2 regions of the Bradyrhizobium sp. 197 genome follow, and region 2 is predicted to be linked to the other one. Evidence: predicted binding sites of a transcription regulator. Region 2 holds the regulator's gene; the other holds the start of a gene.
The links. Region 2 encodes HrcA, which represses chaperone genes, less so after heat shock. Its sites were predicted from a motif close to GTTAGCACTCNCNNNNNGNGAGTGCTAAC; they were not measured.
Positions count from the first base shown of each region.

Region 1: a site for HrcA is predicted at 1,386-1,414, ahead of IVB27_RS09010 (co-chaperone GroES). Genes of this name have one in related genera too.

Region 1 covers NZ_JADPJJ010000036.1:1,555-8,937, forward strand. Annotated here, with positions in the region: gene IVB27_RS09000 (protein phosphatase CheZ) at 1-493, shown strand, start outside; gene IVB27_RS09005 (hypothetical protein) at 653-1,174, opposite strand; gene IVB27_RS09010 (co-chaperone GroES) at 1,507-1,803, shown strand; gene groL (chaperonin GroEL) at 1,947-3,572, shown strand; gene IVB27_RS09020 (hypothetical protein) at 3,775-4,986, shown strand; gene IVB27_RS09025 (META domain-containing protein) at 5,045-5,443, opposite strand; gene IVB27_RS09030 (L-lactate permease) at 5,576-7,240, opposite strand.
Region 2 covers NZ_JADPJJ010000189.1:40,160-47,542, forward strand. Annotated here, with positions in the region: gene IVB27_RS41335 (penicillin-binding protein activator) at 1-118, shown strand, start outside; gene hemW (radical SAM family heme chaperone HemW) at 725-1,879, opposite strand; gene rdgB (RdgB/HAM1 family non-canonical purine NTP pyrophosphatase) at 1,866-2,501, opposite strand; gene rph (ribonuclease PH) at 2,513-3,226, opposite strand; gene hrcA (heat-inducible transcriptional repressor HrcA) at 3,408-4,496, shown strand; gene grpE (nucleotide exchange factor GrpE) at 4,592-5,197, shown strand; gene pncA (bifunctional nicotinamidase/pyrazinamidase) at 5,276-5,998, opposite strand; gene IVB27_RS41370 (hypothetical protein) at 6,099-7,040, opposite strand.

The DNA.
Region 1 (7,383 bases), on a different contig from region 2:
CGACGCCATCGACCGTACCAAGCGCGAGATCGCGACGCTGCACGGCAAGAGCTTCGACGGCGGCGAAATGGCCAAGGTCAATGGCGAGCTCGGCGCGGTCGTCGGCGGCACCGAACAGGCGACCCAGCAGATCCTCGAAGCCGCCGAGTCGATCGACCAAGCGGCCAGCGCGATGTCCAAGGTGCAATCGGCCGATCAGCAGAAACGGCTCGCCGACGATATCCAGGAACGCGTCATCTCGATCTTCGAAGCCTGTAACTTCCAGGACCTGACCGGCCAACGCATCAGCAAGGTCATGAGCACGATGAAGTTCATCGAGCAGCACATCAACTCCATGATGGAGATCTGGGGCGGCGTCGACGCGATCAAGTCCCACGTGCCCGCGCCGGCCGCTGACACCCGCAGCGAGGACGAAAAACTCCTCAACGGCCCGAAGCTCGCCGGCGACGTCGGCCACGCCTCGCAGGACGACATCGACGCGCTGTTCGACTGAGCAGACGCGACACTCTGAAAAACAAAACGCCGGCGCAAGCCGGCGTTTTTTTTCGTCATTGCGAGCGAAGCGAAGCAATCCAGACTGTCCGCGGAAGCAGCCTGCATTGCTTCGTCGCTTCGCTCCTCGCAATGACGAGTGGCTAGGCCGGCGCCCCGATCACGCCCTTGGCGCACAGCGGACGTAGACCATGTTGCCGTAGCGGGTGGCGGCATCCTTGTCGATGAAGCGGGTGATGAGGACGCGGCCGTCGAAGGAGACGATCTCGCGGTCCTGCTCGCCCGGTGTCGGACCCGCCGGCCCGATATAGTTCTTGCCGCTGGGCGAGCCCTTCAGCCGCAGCTCCTGCGGCGTCGCCTGGTCGGCGAGATGCATGATGACGCCGCCGGAGGAGCCGGCGGTGATCACGTAAGGATTTTTGCACTGGGCCCGGGCGGCAGCCTCGGTGCGGGCGCGGTCGGCCGGGTTCTGGAACGAGGCGAGACCCCAGCGGCCGACGATTTCGTCGGCGCGGATCGACGCCGGCATTTCCGGGCCGGCCCCGGGCTCGGCCTCAGGCGGCGGTGAGGACGACGAGAACGACGGCAGGCTCATGCCGCCGCCGCAGGCGCCAAGCAGCAGCGCCAGGCAAGAGGCGGCCGCCAGATTGGCAACCGTGCGTGCGTGAGCTGAACTGATCATGACATTCCCCCGAGCAAACTGCCCCCCAAAACAAGACTTCGACCGCATCCCGCCTGCAGCCAAGCGCAAAACCGCTGTCGGAGCAATGACGTCCTTTATACGCCAGCGCGACCAATAGGTTTCTGTAGACACAATCCTATATCGGCCTCACCAATCGCTTAACCACCTTTGCTTGACAGGATCGCGGCCAAGCCATATTTCCGGGCGCACTATTAGCACTCGGAAAGCCCGATTGCTAAGCGCGCCGTCCGATCCTCGGCAAGAGGGTGGACGGGAAGCGCCGCCCCATCCACTTCCGCTACATCCGAAGCGAGCCTCCAAAGGGAAACGTCATGGCTAAATCCAAATTTCGTCCGCTGCATGACCGTGTCGTGGTCAAACGTATCGACGCCGAGGAAAAGACCAAGGGCGGCATCATCATTCCGGACAGCGCCAAGGAAAAGCCGTCCCAGGGCGAAATCGTCGCCGTCGGCCCCGGCGGCCGCGACGAGGCCGGCAAGCTGACCCCGATCGACCTCAAGGTCGGCGACCTCGTGCTGTTCGGCAAGTGGTCGGGCACCGAGGTCAAGATCGACAACGAAGATCTCCTGATCATGAAGGAATCGGACATCATGGGCGTCATGGCCTAAGGCCATCAGCCTGAACAGCCGCTGAATGTAATGCCCGGGTCCCTGAGATCCGGGCATCCATCATTCCGCCGGGTTCGATTCCGGACTCCGGACTTGCGACGCTGAGCGGCAGACACATCACGAAACAAGAGGAATTACAGACCATGGCTGCCAAAGACGTCAAGTTTTCCGGAGACGCGCGCGATCGCATGCTGCGCGGCGTCGACATTCTCGCCAACGCCGTCAAGGTGACGCTCGGCCCGAAGGGCCGCAACGTCCTCATCGAGAAGTCGTTCGGCGCGCCCCGCATCACCAAGGACGGCGTCACCGTCGCCAAGGAGATCGAGCTCGAGGACAAGTTCGAGAACATGGGCGCCCAGATGGTCCGTGAGGTCGCCTCCAAGACCAACGATCTCGCCGGTGACGGCACCACCACCGCGACCGTGCTGGCCCAGGCCATCGTGCGCGAAGGCGCCAAGTCGGTTGCTGCCGGCATGAACCCGATGGATCTCAAGCGCGGCATCGACATCGCGGTTGCCGCTGTCGTCAAGGACATCCAGAAGCGCGCTAAGCCGGTCGCAGCCTCCTCCGAAGTCGCCCAGGTCGGCACCATCTCGTCCAATGGCGACACCGCCATCGGCAAGATGATCGCCCAGGCGATGCAGAAGGTCGGCAACGAGGGTGTCATCACCGTCGAGGAAAACAAGTCGATCGAGACCGAAGTCGAGATCGTCGAGGGCATGAAGTTCGACCGCGGCTATCTGTCGCCCTACTTCGTCACCAACCCCGAGAAAATGACCGCCGAGCTCGAGGACGCCTACATCCTCCTGCACGAGAAGAAGCTGTCCGGCCTGCAGGCCATGCTGCCGGTGCTGGAAGCCGTGATGCAGTCGGGCAAGCCGCTCGTCATCATCGCCGAGGACGTCGAGGGCGAGGCGCTGGCCACCCTGGTCGTCAACCGCCTCCGTGGCGGCCTGAAGGTCGCCGCCGTCAAGGCGCCGGGCTTCGGTGATCGCCGCAAGGCCATGCTGGAGGACCTCGCGATCCTCACCGGCGGTCAGCTCATCTCCGAAGACCTCGGCATCAAGCTCGAGAACGTCACGGTGAAGATGCTGGGTCGGGCAGGCAAGGTGGTGATCGACAAGGAGAACACCACCATCGTCAAGGGCGGCGGCAAGAAGCCCGAGATCGAGGCCCGCGTCGGCCAGATCAAGGCCCAGATCGAGGAGACCACCTCGGACTACGACCGTGAGAAGCTCCAGGAGCGCCTCGCCAAGCTCGCCGGCGGCGTCGCGGTGATCCGCGTCGGCGGCGCCACCGAGATCGAGGTCAAGGAGAAGAAGGACCGCGTCGAGGATGCGCTCAACGCCACCCGCGCCGCGGTGCAGGAAGGCATCGTCCCCGGCGGCGGCGTCGCGCTGCTCCGTGCCAAGAAAGCCGTCGGCCGTCTCACCAACGCCAATGCGGACGTGCAGGCCGGCATCAACATCGTGTTGAAGGCGCTGGAAGCTCCGCTTCGCCAGATCGCCGAGAACGCGGGCGTGGAAGGCTCGATCGTCGTCGGCAAGATCCTGGAGAACAAGTCCGAGACCTTCGGCTTCGACGCCCAGAACGAAGATTATGTCGACATGGTCGACAAGGGCATCATCGATCCCGCCAAGGTGGTCCGCACCGCGCTCCAGGACGCCGCCTCGATCGCCGGCCTGCTGGTGACCACCGAGGCCATGGTCGCCGAGTCACCGAAGAAGGAAGCGCCCGCCATGCCGGGCGGCGGCATGGGCGGCTTCTAAGGCCGATCCTCGCCTGACAGTGTTGCGAAGGCCGCCTCCGGGCGGCCTTCTTTTTTGCCGATCATGGCCTGTGCTTTCCAATTCAACCGGCGCCCAAAACCCACTACGGTAACGCCCGATTCGAATTGTTTGGGCATGATCTGATCGGAAAAACCGCTTCACACTTTTCCGGATCATGCCCCATTGCCCGGGGATTTCGTCGATGCGCGCGCTTCTGGTTTGCCCGACAGTTTTATTGGCGGCTCTGCTTGCAGTTTCGCCTGAGGTCGCATCCGCCCAGATGAAGCTGTCGCCGAAGGCTACGGCGCCCAGCGGCGCGGAGACGCGCTATTTCACCTCGATCGACGGGCTGATGGACGGCAATGCCGACGTGATCCTGAAGGAGACACGCCAGGGCAAGACCGTCACCGCAGCCGTGCTCGACGTCTGTTATCCGGTCGCGAAGAATTCCGACCGCAAGGACCGCTTCGTCGTCAATCTCCAGGTCGCCGGCCAGAACCTGACGGGTACGACGCAGAGCCTCGGCGCGAAAGCGCCCGTCACCGTCAAACTGCTGCGCAAACAGGCTGGAGACACGTTCGAATTCCGCGGCCAGATCAGCATTGGCCAGGCCGTGACCGAGGTCACCTCTCCCGACAACTCCGATCTCAGCGAGAAGGAATTCCTGGACAACCAGACCTCCGACGACGGCATCACGCCGCAGCCGAAGGATTTCACCGACGTCTCGCCGGAAGCGATTGCGGTCAAGGTCAAGCTGGATGCCGCGACGGAGTTCCTGAAGAGCCTGAAGGGCCAGGACGTCGAGGTGACGCTGGCGAGTCTCACCGTCGGCTGCGACGCGCTGCGCGCAGGTGAGCAGACCATCAACATGTCGGTCGATCCGGAGCGCGCAGGCGCCCTGTTGGAGAAATTCAAGGCGATGCCCGGCATCATCACCGCGGGCTGGACCGCGGGCATGACCGAGATGGACCGCACCATCCGCATCCCCGCCGCCGACTGGCGCGACGGCGACAAGCTCAACCGCGACAAGCTCGCGGCCGCGGTGGCTGGCGTGCTGAGCAGGACGCTCGCGGCAAAGCCGGTCTCGCAAAGCTTCAACCCGGCCACCGGCAAGCTCAAGCTGGTGTTCAAGCGGCCGAACCAGGATTTCCCGGCACTCGAGCTGACCGACACGATCGAGGTTGCAGGGCTCTTCTCGCCCGACAAACCCGGCACGTCCGACAAGCTCATGCTCTGGATCGGCAGCCCCGCAACCACGACAGCCGACGAGAGCAGCGGCGCCAAGCTCAATCTCTCGGACGAAGCGACGGCCGACGAGGAAGGCGATCAGCCCGACGACAACGGTTCGGTCGAGGCGCTCACCAAGGAGCTGAAAGGCCAGCGCTGGGACGCCGACAAGTCGGTGTGGAAGTAGTACGAGGCAGGGTGCCCCGGACGCAGCGCGAAAGCGCTGCAGGGCCGGGACACGAAAGCTAATTCCCGTTGACGCGAAAGCGCAGCGGCTTGGGGCCGACGAGCGTGAGCACGTCGCCCTGACGCTTCCAGGTCTCGGCGCTGCCGAGCGCTGCTACGAGATCGTCGTCGGCCTGCGCTCTTGCCGGCGGGCAGGAGCGGTCCTGGATCTGGCCGGGCATGAAGATCACGGTGTTGCCGGCGACCGAGAACTGGCCCTTGCCGCCCTTGCACCAGAGCTCCAGCACCACCTCGCCATTGTCGCCGATCTCGATGTTCGGAATCCGCTTCGAGCCGGGCTGCGGCAGTGCTTCGAGCGTCATCTCGGTGCCGAACGGGAAACCGTCATCGGCACGCGCGACAGTGGCCATCGCGAGCGTCGCAACCGCCGCACACACCATCTGCTTGAGCGAAACCATGAGACCTCTCGACCGACCTGATTTGCCGCACCTTCTATAAGACGGCAGCTGCAATGAGAAGCTTCGCCCGCATGCAAAAATCCCCGCGGAGAGACCTCCGCGGGGATTTGCATCGACGCCGGGCGTGGCCTGCTACTTCAGCACCATCGCCGTGAACGGCCAGACATAGGCCTGTAACGTCACGAACACGCCGACCAGGGAAGCCAACACGATCGAGTGCCAGAACACAAAGCGCAGGATGGTGCCTTCATGGCCGTACCAGTTGGTCGCGGTCGAGGCGACCACGATCGATTGGGCGTCGATCATCTTGCCCATCACGCCGCCGGACGAGTTTGCCGCCGCCATCAGGATCGGCGACAGGCCAAGCTGCTCGGAGGTGATCTTCTGAAGATTTCCGAACAGAACGTTGGAAGCGGTATCCGATCCCGTCAGCGCCACGCCCAACCAGCCGAGCAGCGTGCCGAAGAAGGGATAGAGCACGCCGGTTGCAGCAAAGGCGAGGCCGAGCGTCGCGTCCACGCCGGAGAGCCGCGTCAGCGTGCCGATCGCGAGCATCGCCGAGATCGTGATCAGCGAGATCGCGCACAGCCGGATGGTGCGGCCGTATTCCGTCAAGAGCCGGCCAGGACCGACGCCCATCAGGAAGCCTGAGATGATCGCCGCGATCAGCATGCCCGTGCCGGTGAAGGACAGGTAGGTGAAGCCGAACACCGCACTCTCTTTCGTCGGTCCCGGTGCGACCGGCGGCATCTTGTTGATCATCTGATGCAGCTCGGGAACGGGGTAGTTCCAGGTGAAGATCGAGTTCGCCCAGGTCTTGAAGGCACCGTTGCCCCAGATCAGCATCACGATACAGACGATGATCCAAGGCAGCAGCGCGCTGAACATCTCGCTCTGGGTGAGCGGCGTCTTGTCGAGGGGTTTTGCGGCCGCCATGGTGGAGGTCGATTCATCACGGCTGCGCAGCGCCGGCGACAGCCAGAGCTGCCTGGGCTGCCACACCTTCAGGAACAGGATCAGCGCGCCCATCGAGATCAGCGACGCGCCGATGTCGACGATCCAGGGGTTGACGAAGTTCGAGATCACGAATTGCGGGACTGCGAACGACACGCCGGTGACGAGAACCGCCGGCCACACGTCCTTCATGCCCCTCCAGCCCGCGAACGCCCACACCACCCAGAACGGCACGATCAGTGAGAAGATCGGCAACTGCCGTCCGACCATCGCGCCGAGGATGTAGGGATCGAGCCCGGTGACCGAAGCGAGGCCCTGGATCGGCGTGCCCAGCGCGCCAAAGGCGACCGGTGCTGTGTTGGCGATCAGCGACAGGCCGGAGGCCGCGAGCGGCGAGAAGCCGAGGCCGATCAGCACGGCACCGGTGATCGCGACCGGGGTACCGAAGCCCGAAGCACCCTCGAAGAAGGCGCCGAACGAGAACGCGATCAGCAGCAATTGCAGCCGCCGATCCTCGGTGACCCCGCCGACCGCGCGCTTGAGCAATTCGAAGCGTCCGGTGGTCACCGTCACCCGGTAAAGGAAGATGACGTTGAGAACGATCCAGCCGATCGGAAAGAAACCGGTGACGATGCCCAGCACCGAAGCGCGGATCGACATGTTGGCCGGCATGGTGAAGACGAAGATCGCGATCAGATTGGCCACGATCACGGCGATGATCGCCGCAATATGAGCCTGGACGCGCCCGCTCGCGATCAGGACCAATAGTGTGACGACAGGGACTGCCGCCGCGATCGTCGACAGCACAGGGCTGTGCAACGGGTCATAGACTTGATTCCACATGGTCTTCCTCCCCCACGCATGTGTGCGGCAGGCGGCCCGCGTGGACAGCCGATCCTGCTCGACGCTGAAGCGATAACCGCCGAGTTGGACGCGAATTCCTCGCGAATGCAGCGGTTCCCCTCCCGCTCACAAGCCCGCGAAAT
Region 2 (7,383 bases):
CGACGGCCTGTTCCGCTTCCGCGCCGATGGGACGAACGAGCGCGGGCTTGCGGTGATGAAGGTGACGACCGGCGGCGGCGTGGCCGTCGCGGGCTCGCCGAAGAGTTTTGGGGCGTAACGTACCAGGTTTGCGTGCGGTATTTTTGAACCGCGTGACAGGCCGGCGCGTTAGTTTTGTCCCCGTTGTTTGAGGACTGTGTGTCCTCATGCGTCTTGTAGGAGGAATCCTACTGTGCGTAGTGTGTACGTGATTTCAGTCAGGCTGAAGCCCGTGATTCGAGCCCCTGCTGAAAACACAAAGACCGCCCGGGGTGGAAACCGGACGGCCTTTGATCAGATGGTCCCCTAGGTCAGGGATCGCCAGTGGGAGAGCCGGGTCGACTTGGCGGAAGACCGGCTCCCCTCCACGTTGTGAATCGGATGGATCCGAATCGCAGGGTCAATGGTGGGGCGTCGCTGTTCCGGAGTCCACGCTAATGGCAAGGATTCCTGTGTCCGTCCCGCTTTTCCCCAAGGGGAGGCCGTACCTTGACGGATAAGAAGCAGGGAATCAGGACAATCCGTCTCGGGACGAGGTCTTGAAGCGGATCCTCAAGATGGAGCCGAAGCCGCACAAGCCACCGCGCGACATAACCCCAACCGAAGGCCTAACCGACCATACTTCCGCGCACGCTGGACGAAGTTGGTAGGTTAGCCGAGGCGTAATCCACCTTACGAGAACTCGCTACGCCGCCAGATCCGCAACCACCGCGTCCAGCACCGGGAATCCGCTGCTCGTGACGCGCAGACGCCCCGTTGCATCCACCGTGATCGCGCCTTCTTCGCGCAGCAGCGTGATGCGCTTGGGATCGAGCGAGCGGCCGGAGAGAGCCCTGTAGCGCTCGGGGTCAATGCCTTCTGCAAGGCGCAATCCCATCAGCAGGAATTCGTCGGAGCGCTCTTCGCTGTTGAGGAGATCGTCGGTGACAATGCCGTGGCCGTTGGTCTCGACCCGCATCAGCCAGGCTTCGGGGCGCTTCTCGGTGGCGGTGGCGTGCCTGATACCGTCGATGTCGAGCCGGCCATGGGCGCCGGGGCCGACGCCGGCATATTCCTCGCCGCGCCAGTAGACCAGATTGTGCCGGCACTCGGCGCCCGGCCGCGCATGATTTGAGATCTCGTAGGCGGGCAGGCCGAGCTTGTCGCAGGTCTCCTGGGTGACGTCGTAAAGCGCGCGTGCGACCGCTTCATCCGGCGTCTTCAGCTTGCCGGCCTGATGCAGGCCAAAGAACGGCGTGCCTTCTTCGATCGTCAATTGATAGAGCGACAGGTGCTCGGCCGCTTCGTCGATCGCGAGACGCAGTTCATCGGCCCACATCCCCGGCGTCTGGTCGGGACGGGCGTAGATCAGATCGAACGAATAACGATCGAACGAGCGGCGCGCGATGGCGACGGCATCGAGTGCCTCGCGCGCACTGTGCATGCGGCCCAGTGCTTTCAGTGAGGCATCGTCGAGCGCCTGCACGCCGAGCGAGACACGGTTGACGCCGGCGGCGCGATAACCGGCAAAGCGCGTGGCTTCGACGCTGGTCGGGTTTGCCTCCAGCGTGACTTCGACGTCTTTCGCCACAGCCCAGTGCTTGCCGATGGCGTCGAGCACAGCGCCGACGGTCGCAGGCTGCATCAGCGATGGCGTGCCGCCGCCGAGAAAGATCGAGGTGACCTCGCGACCGGGCGAACGTTGCGCGGTCGTTTCGATCTCACGCGCGAATGCTGCCGCAAAACGCGCTTCGTCGATCGCAACGTGGCGGACATGGCTGTTGAAGTCGCAATAGGGGCACTTCGACAGGCAGAACGGCCAGTGCACGTAGACGCCGAAGGCTTCCTTAGCGCGGTTCAAGGCAGATCTCCGCCAGTTTCACGAAGGCGCGGGCACGATGCGACAGACCAAGACCGAGCGGCGGCAGGCCGTGCTTCTCGATGCTCTCCATCTCGCCGAAGGTGCGGCTGTGGCCGTCGGGCAAGAACATCGGGTCGTAGCCGAAGCCGGCGGTGCCGCGCGGCGGCCACACCAGCGTGCCGTCGACGCGCGCCTCGACCTCTTCGAGATGATCGTCGGGCCATGCGACGCAGAGCGCGGAAACGAAGTGCGCCTTGCGCTTGTCGGGCGTGGTCGCGCCGCGCTCCTGCAACAGCCGTTCGATCTGCGCCATCGCCGCGGCAAAATCCTTGCTCGGACCGGCCCAGCGCGCTGAGTAGATGCCCGGCGCGCCATCGAGCGCGTCGACCACGATGCCGGAATCATCGGCGAAAGACGGGAGCTTCGTCGCTTGGGCTGCCGCGATCGCCTTGATCGCAGCATTGCTGCGGAAATCGTTGCCGGTTTCTTCCGGCTCGGGAAGGCCGAGCTCGCCGGCCGACACCGCCTCGACGCCGTAAGGCGCGAGCAGCTCCTTCATCTCGGCGAGCTTGCCGGGATTGTGGGTCGCGATGACGAGCTTTCCGGTGATTCGGCGATGCATCGGCTTATTGACTACGCTACCGCCAGTTTCTGCAAGTCCACGAGACGCGCGACGCCCTTGCGCGCCAGCGCCATCAGCGCCAGCAACTCGGCTTCCGTGAACGGCTCGCGTTCCGCAGTGCCCTGGACTTCGATGATGCGGCCATCGCCCGTCATGACGAAATTGGCGTCGGTGTCGGCTTCCGAATCCTCGGCATAGTCGAGGTCGAGCACGGGCGTGCCTTTGTAGATGCCGCAGGAGATCGCGGCGACGTTGTCGCGCAACACGTTGGCCTTGACCATGTTGCGCGCCTTCATCCAGTTGACGCAATCGGCAAGCGCGACCCAGGCACCGGTGATCGAGGCCGTGCGGGTGCCGCCATCGGCCTGGAGCACGTCGCAATCGACCGTGATCTGGCGCTCACCCAGCGCTTCGAGATTGATGATGGTGCGAAGCGCACGGCCGATCAGGCGCTGAATTTCCACGGTGCGGCCGCTCTGCTTTCCAGCGGAGGCCTCGCGGCGGGTGCGTTCCGAGGTCGCGCGCGGCAGCATGCCGTATTCGGCGGTGACCCAGCCGCGGCCCTGGCCCTTCAGCCATGGTGGCAGACGGTCTTCCAGCGTGGCGGTGACCAGCACATGGGTGTCGCCGAATTTTACCAGGCACGAGCCTTCCGCATATTTGACCACGCCGCGCTCCAGCGTCACGGGGCGCAATTCGTCGGGCGCACGGCGGCTTGGCCGCATGGGAAATCCTCCAAAACTCTCGGAAAAGGGCTGTTCGCGGTGCTTGTAGGTGGGGTGAGGGTGGGCGGCAAGGGGGAAGATCGAGACCTTATTCACCCCCGATTTTCGATCCGCGAACGCCACGCTTGTCAGAAGCGCCCGGGATAGACAAATTACGTGCATCCGAGAGGAGTTACCGTCTGTGGCCCATCACGATCCGATCCATCTGATCGCGCCGCGCGCGGGTCTCGCCCAGCTCAACGAGCGTTCCCGCGACATCTTTCGTCAAATTGTCGAAAGCTATCTCGCGACCGGGGAGCCGGTGGGCTCGCGCAATATTTCGCGCCTGATCGCCATGCCGCTGTCGCCGGCCTCGGTCCGCAACGTCATGGCCGATCTGGAACAGCTCGGCCTGATCTATGCCCCGCATACCTCCGCCGGCCGGCTGCCGACGGAACTCGGCCTGCGCTTCTTCGTCGATGCCCTGATGCAGGTCGGCGACCTCACCGAGGCCGAGCGGCAGGCGATCCAGAGCCAGCTCACCTCCGTCGGGCAGGCGCAATCAGTCGAGGCCGCGCTGGAGGAGGCGCTGACGCGGCTCTCCGGCCTCACGCGCGCCGCCGCGGTGGTGCTGACGCCAAAATCCAATGCGCGGCTCAAACACATCGAATTCGTCCGCCTGGAACCGGAGAAGGCGCTGGTGATCCTGGTCGGCGAGGATGGCCAGGTTGAAAACCGCGTGCTGGTGCTGCCGCTCGGGGTTCCCTCCTCGGCACTCACCGAGGCCGGCAATTTCCTCAACGCGCGGATCCGCGGCCGGACCCTGGCCGAGGCGCGGCTCGAGCTCGAGACCGCACTCGGAGAGGCCCGCGCCGAGCTCGATCAGCTCACGCAAAAGGTGATTTCCGCCGGTATCGCCAGCTGGTCCGGCGGCGAGAGCGAGGACCGCCAGCTCATCGTCCGCGGCCACGCCAATTTGCTCGAAGATTTGCATGCGCTGGAGGATCTGGAGCGCGTTCGCCTGCTGTTCGACGATCTCGAAACCAAGCGCGGCGTGATCGACCTGCTCGGCCGGGCCGAGACCGCGGAAGGCGTGCGGATCTTCATCGGGAGTGAGAACAAGCTGTTCTCGCTGTCGGGCTCTTCCACCATCATCTCGCCCTATCGGGATGCCGCCGGCCATATTGTCGGCGTTCTGGGCGTAATCGGGCCGACACGGCTGAATTATGCCCGTGTGATCCCGACCGTGGACTACGCCGCCCGCATCGTCAGCCGCCTCCTGGGGGGCTGACCGGCGCCTTGGGCCGATCACGGGCGCTTGATTTTCGCCGTCCGAAGCACGATATCCGGGCGAGAAAATCCCTGAGACGTTTGAGAAGAGAGCCGATGACCGATCGAGACCGGCAACCCGAAGACGCGGCCGCTGTGACGCCCGAGCCCGTGGTGTCAAAACCCTACATCATGCCGGACGATCCCGAGCCCGGCTCGGTCGAGCTTTTGCAGAAGGAAGCCGCCGAGGCGCGCGACCGCATGCTGCGGACGCTGGCCGAGATGGAAAATTTGCGCAAGCGCACCGCCAAGGAGGTCGCTGACTCCAAGCTCTACGGCGTCACCGGCTTTGCCCGTGACGTGCTCGATATCGCCGACAACCTCCAGCGCGCGCTCGATGCCGTTCCGGCCGATGCCCGTGCGGCGGCCGATCCCGGCCTGGCTTCGCTGATCGAGGGCGTCGAGCTGACCGAGCGCTCGCTGCTCAACGCGCTGGAAAAACACGGCGTGAAGAAGTTCGACCCCTCGGGGCAGAAGTTCGACCCGAACTTCCAGCAGGCGATGTTTGAGGTTCCCGACGCGTCGGTGCCCGCGGGCACCGTCGTGCAGGTGATGCAGGCCGGCTATACCATCGGCGAGCGCGTGCTGCGCCCCGCTTTGGTCGGTGTCGCCAAGGGCGGCGCGAAGGCCGTGCCCGCCGCCAACAGCAACGAGCCGGTTTAGCTCTCAATCCCCGCGGTTGAGGAGACGCGCGCGGAGAAGCGCGCCTCGGGATGAGGGGCTTGCAGCTCTTGGCGTCGCCTAAGCGCTCGCCGTGATATCCGCAGACTGAATCCGCTTCACACCGGCCTTGGTCATGTCGGCCCAGGCTTTTGCGAGCGAACCCTGATTGTCGATGCCGCGGCAGGCGTCTTCCACCACATAGACCTCGAAGCCCGCCTTGCGGGCGTCGAGCGCGGTCCAGGCGACGCAGAAATCCGTCGCCAGCCCCGCGACGAAGACGCGTTTGATCTTGCGCGCCTTCAGATAGCCGGCAAGGCCGGTCGAGGTCTTGCCGTCGGCTTCGAGGAAGGCCGAATAGCTGTCGACGTCCTTGTGAAAACCCTTGCGGATGATGAGTTCGGCGTGCGGGATCGCAAGGTCCTTCGACAGCGCGGCGCCGTCGGTGCCCTGCACGCAATGGTCCGGCCACAGCACCTGCTTGCCGTAGGGAAGATCGACAGTCTCGAACGGCTTCTTGCCGGAGTGTGCCGACGCAAACGAAACATGGCCTTGCGTGTGCCAGTCCTGTGTCATCACCACGTTCGAAAACGCTTTGGCCATCTTGTTGATGACCGGCACCACCTGCTCGCCTTCCTTTACGGCGAGGCTGCCGCCGGGCAGGAAGCAGTTCTGCACGTCGATCACGAGCAGCGCGGATGCATCGTCCGGCTTGATCGATGCCGCTGCTAAGAGCGCGCTTGGCACGAGGGTCGCGAGCGCCGTCGTTGCAAGCGCCGTCAAGATGTGTCGCCGATCCAGCATGGTCCGCCTCCCTCCAGATTGAACGGGGGAGAGCCTAGTTCCGCTCGTGTACGAACAGAAGCCCGAAAATGCAGCCGGATGTGGTCAGCGCATGGGCCTTTCAGCCTTTCGGCTGGATGCCGTCGCGTACCGCGCGGAAGCGGGTGAAGGCGGCCGGCCACTGGTCGCGCGGGGCGCTGGCGATGATGCGCAGCGAAGCGCCACCGCTGCTGAAGCGGATCCACTGCACCACGGTCACCGCCGTCTTGTCCTTGCCGCTGATACCGTCGATCCGGGTCTCGAAACCCTGCTGGCCGTTGATGCGAAGCGGCTCGGACATGGTGACGCGCGACTCGCGCACGCCAGGAATCTGCAGCGCCGCCTCCTGGGCGAAGCGGGCGCGGTCGTCGGCCTGCTGCGGGGTGGCGCCGATCACGCCGAGGATCATGAACGGCTTCGATTCATAGCCTGTGCCCTCGTCGCCGTCGGCCAGGATGATGCTCGAGCCCGGCGCCAGCGTGCGGACGTCCTTGAATTCGGCGAGATCGGTGATCTTGAACGGCATCAGCGCGAGCTGCTCGTCGGCCGAGACCTGCTTGCGGGTGGCGACGCTCGCAAACATCTGCCGCACCGCCTCGTCGGTGTAGATCTTGATCGCATTCTCCGGAATCTGCACCGCGACATAGCCGGAGAAGCCGGCGCCCGGCACGATCATCGAATAGCGCCTCACGGGGGTTTCGCCGGCCTTGCCGCTCTCGGTGGTGAAATAGGCCAGGCCCGCAGGCGTCTCGATCTTGTCCTGCTTGACGCCGTTGGTTCCGGCCGGATTGGAATTGAAGGCGCTCACGACCTCGCCATAAGCCGCCGGCGGCAGCTCGGTGATCAGCACCTTGACGTTGCCGTCCTCGCTCTGGAAGCCCGGAAACGTCTTGGCCGTGCTGAGGCCGACCAACGGCACCATGCCGAGGCGCAAGCCAGGCGGGAAAACGGCGTCGGCAGCCAGAGCCGGAAGTGCGGAGGCGACGAGGAGGGCGAGCGCAGCGAGGGGGCGGGTCAGCTTCATGGGCACTCTGATTGGTTCACATTGAGGCCGTTCGATGGTCGGCCACCGAGCCGCTTTGTCGCGCGGCGCAGCCTCGATGGCGGCTCTCCGGCGCCCGCCTTTTAGCGGGTTTGCCTCGCCGGTAACAGGGCGCGCGGATCATGGTGGCGGGGGCTGGCTGATATCTGAACCTGTTAATAATTCCTCACCCGCAAGGGCGGTTCAGCCCGGATATGATGCTTCAAAACGCGATGTTTTCACGGTCGAAACTTGCGTTCTCTCCTTGCGGGCCCCTCCCCCCCTCCTATATGAGCGTCAACCATCGCAATATCGCGAATGTTTGATCTTAGGGGGTTTCGGTTCG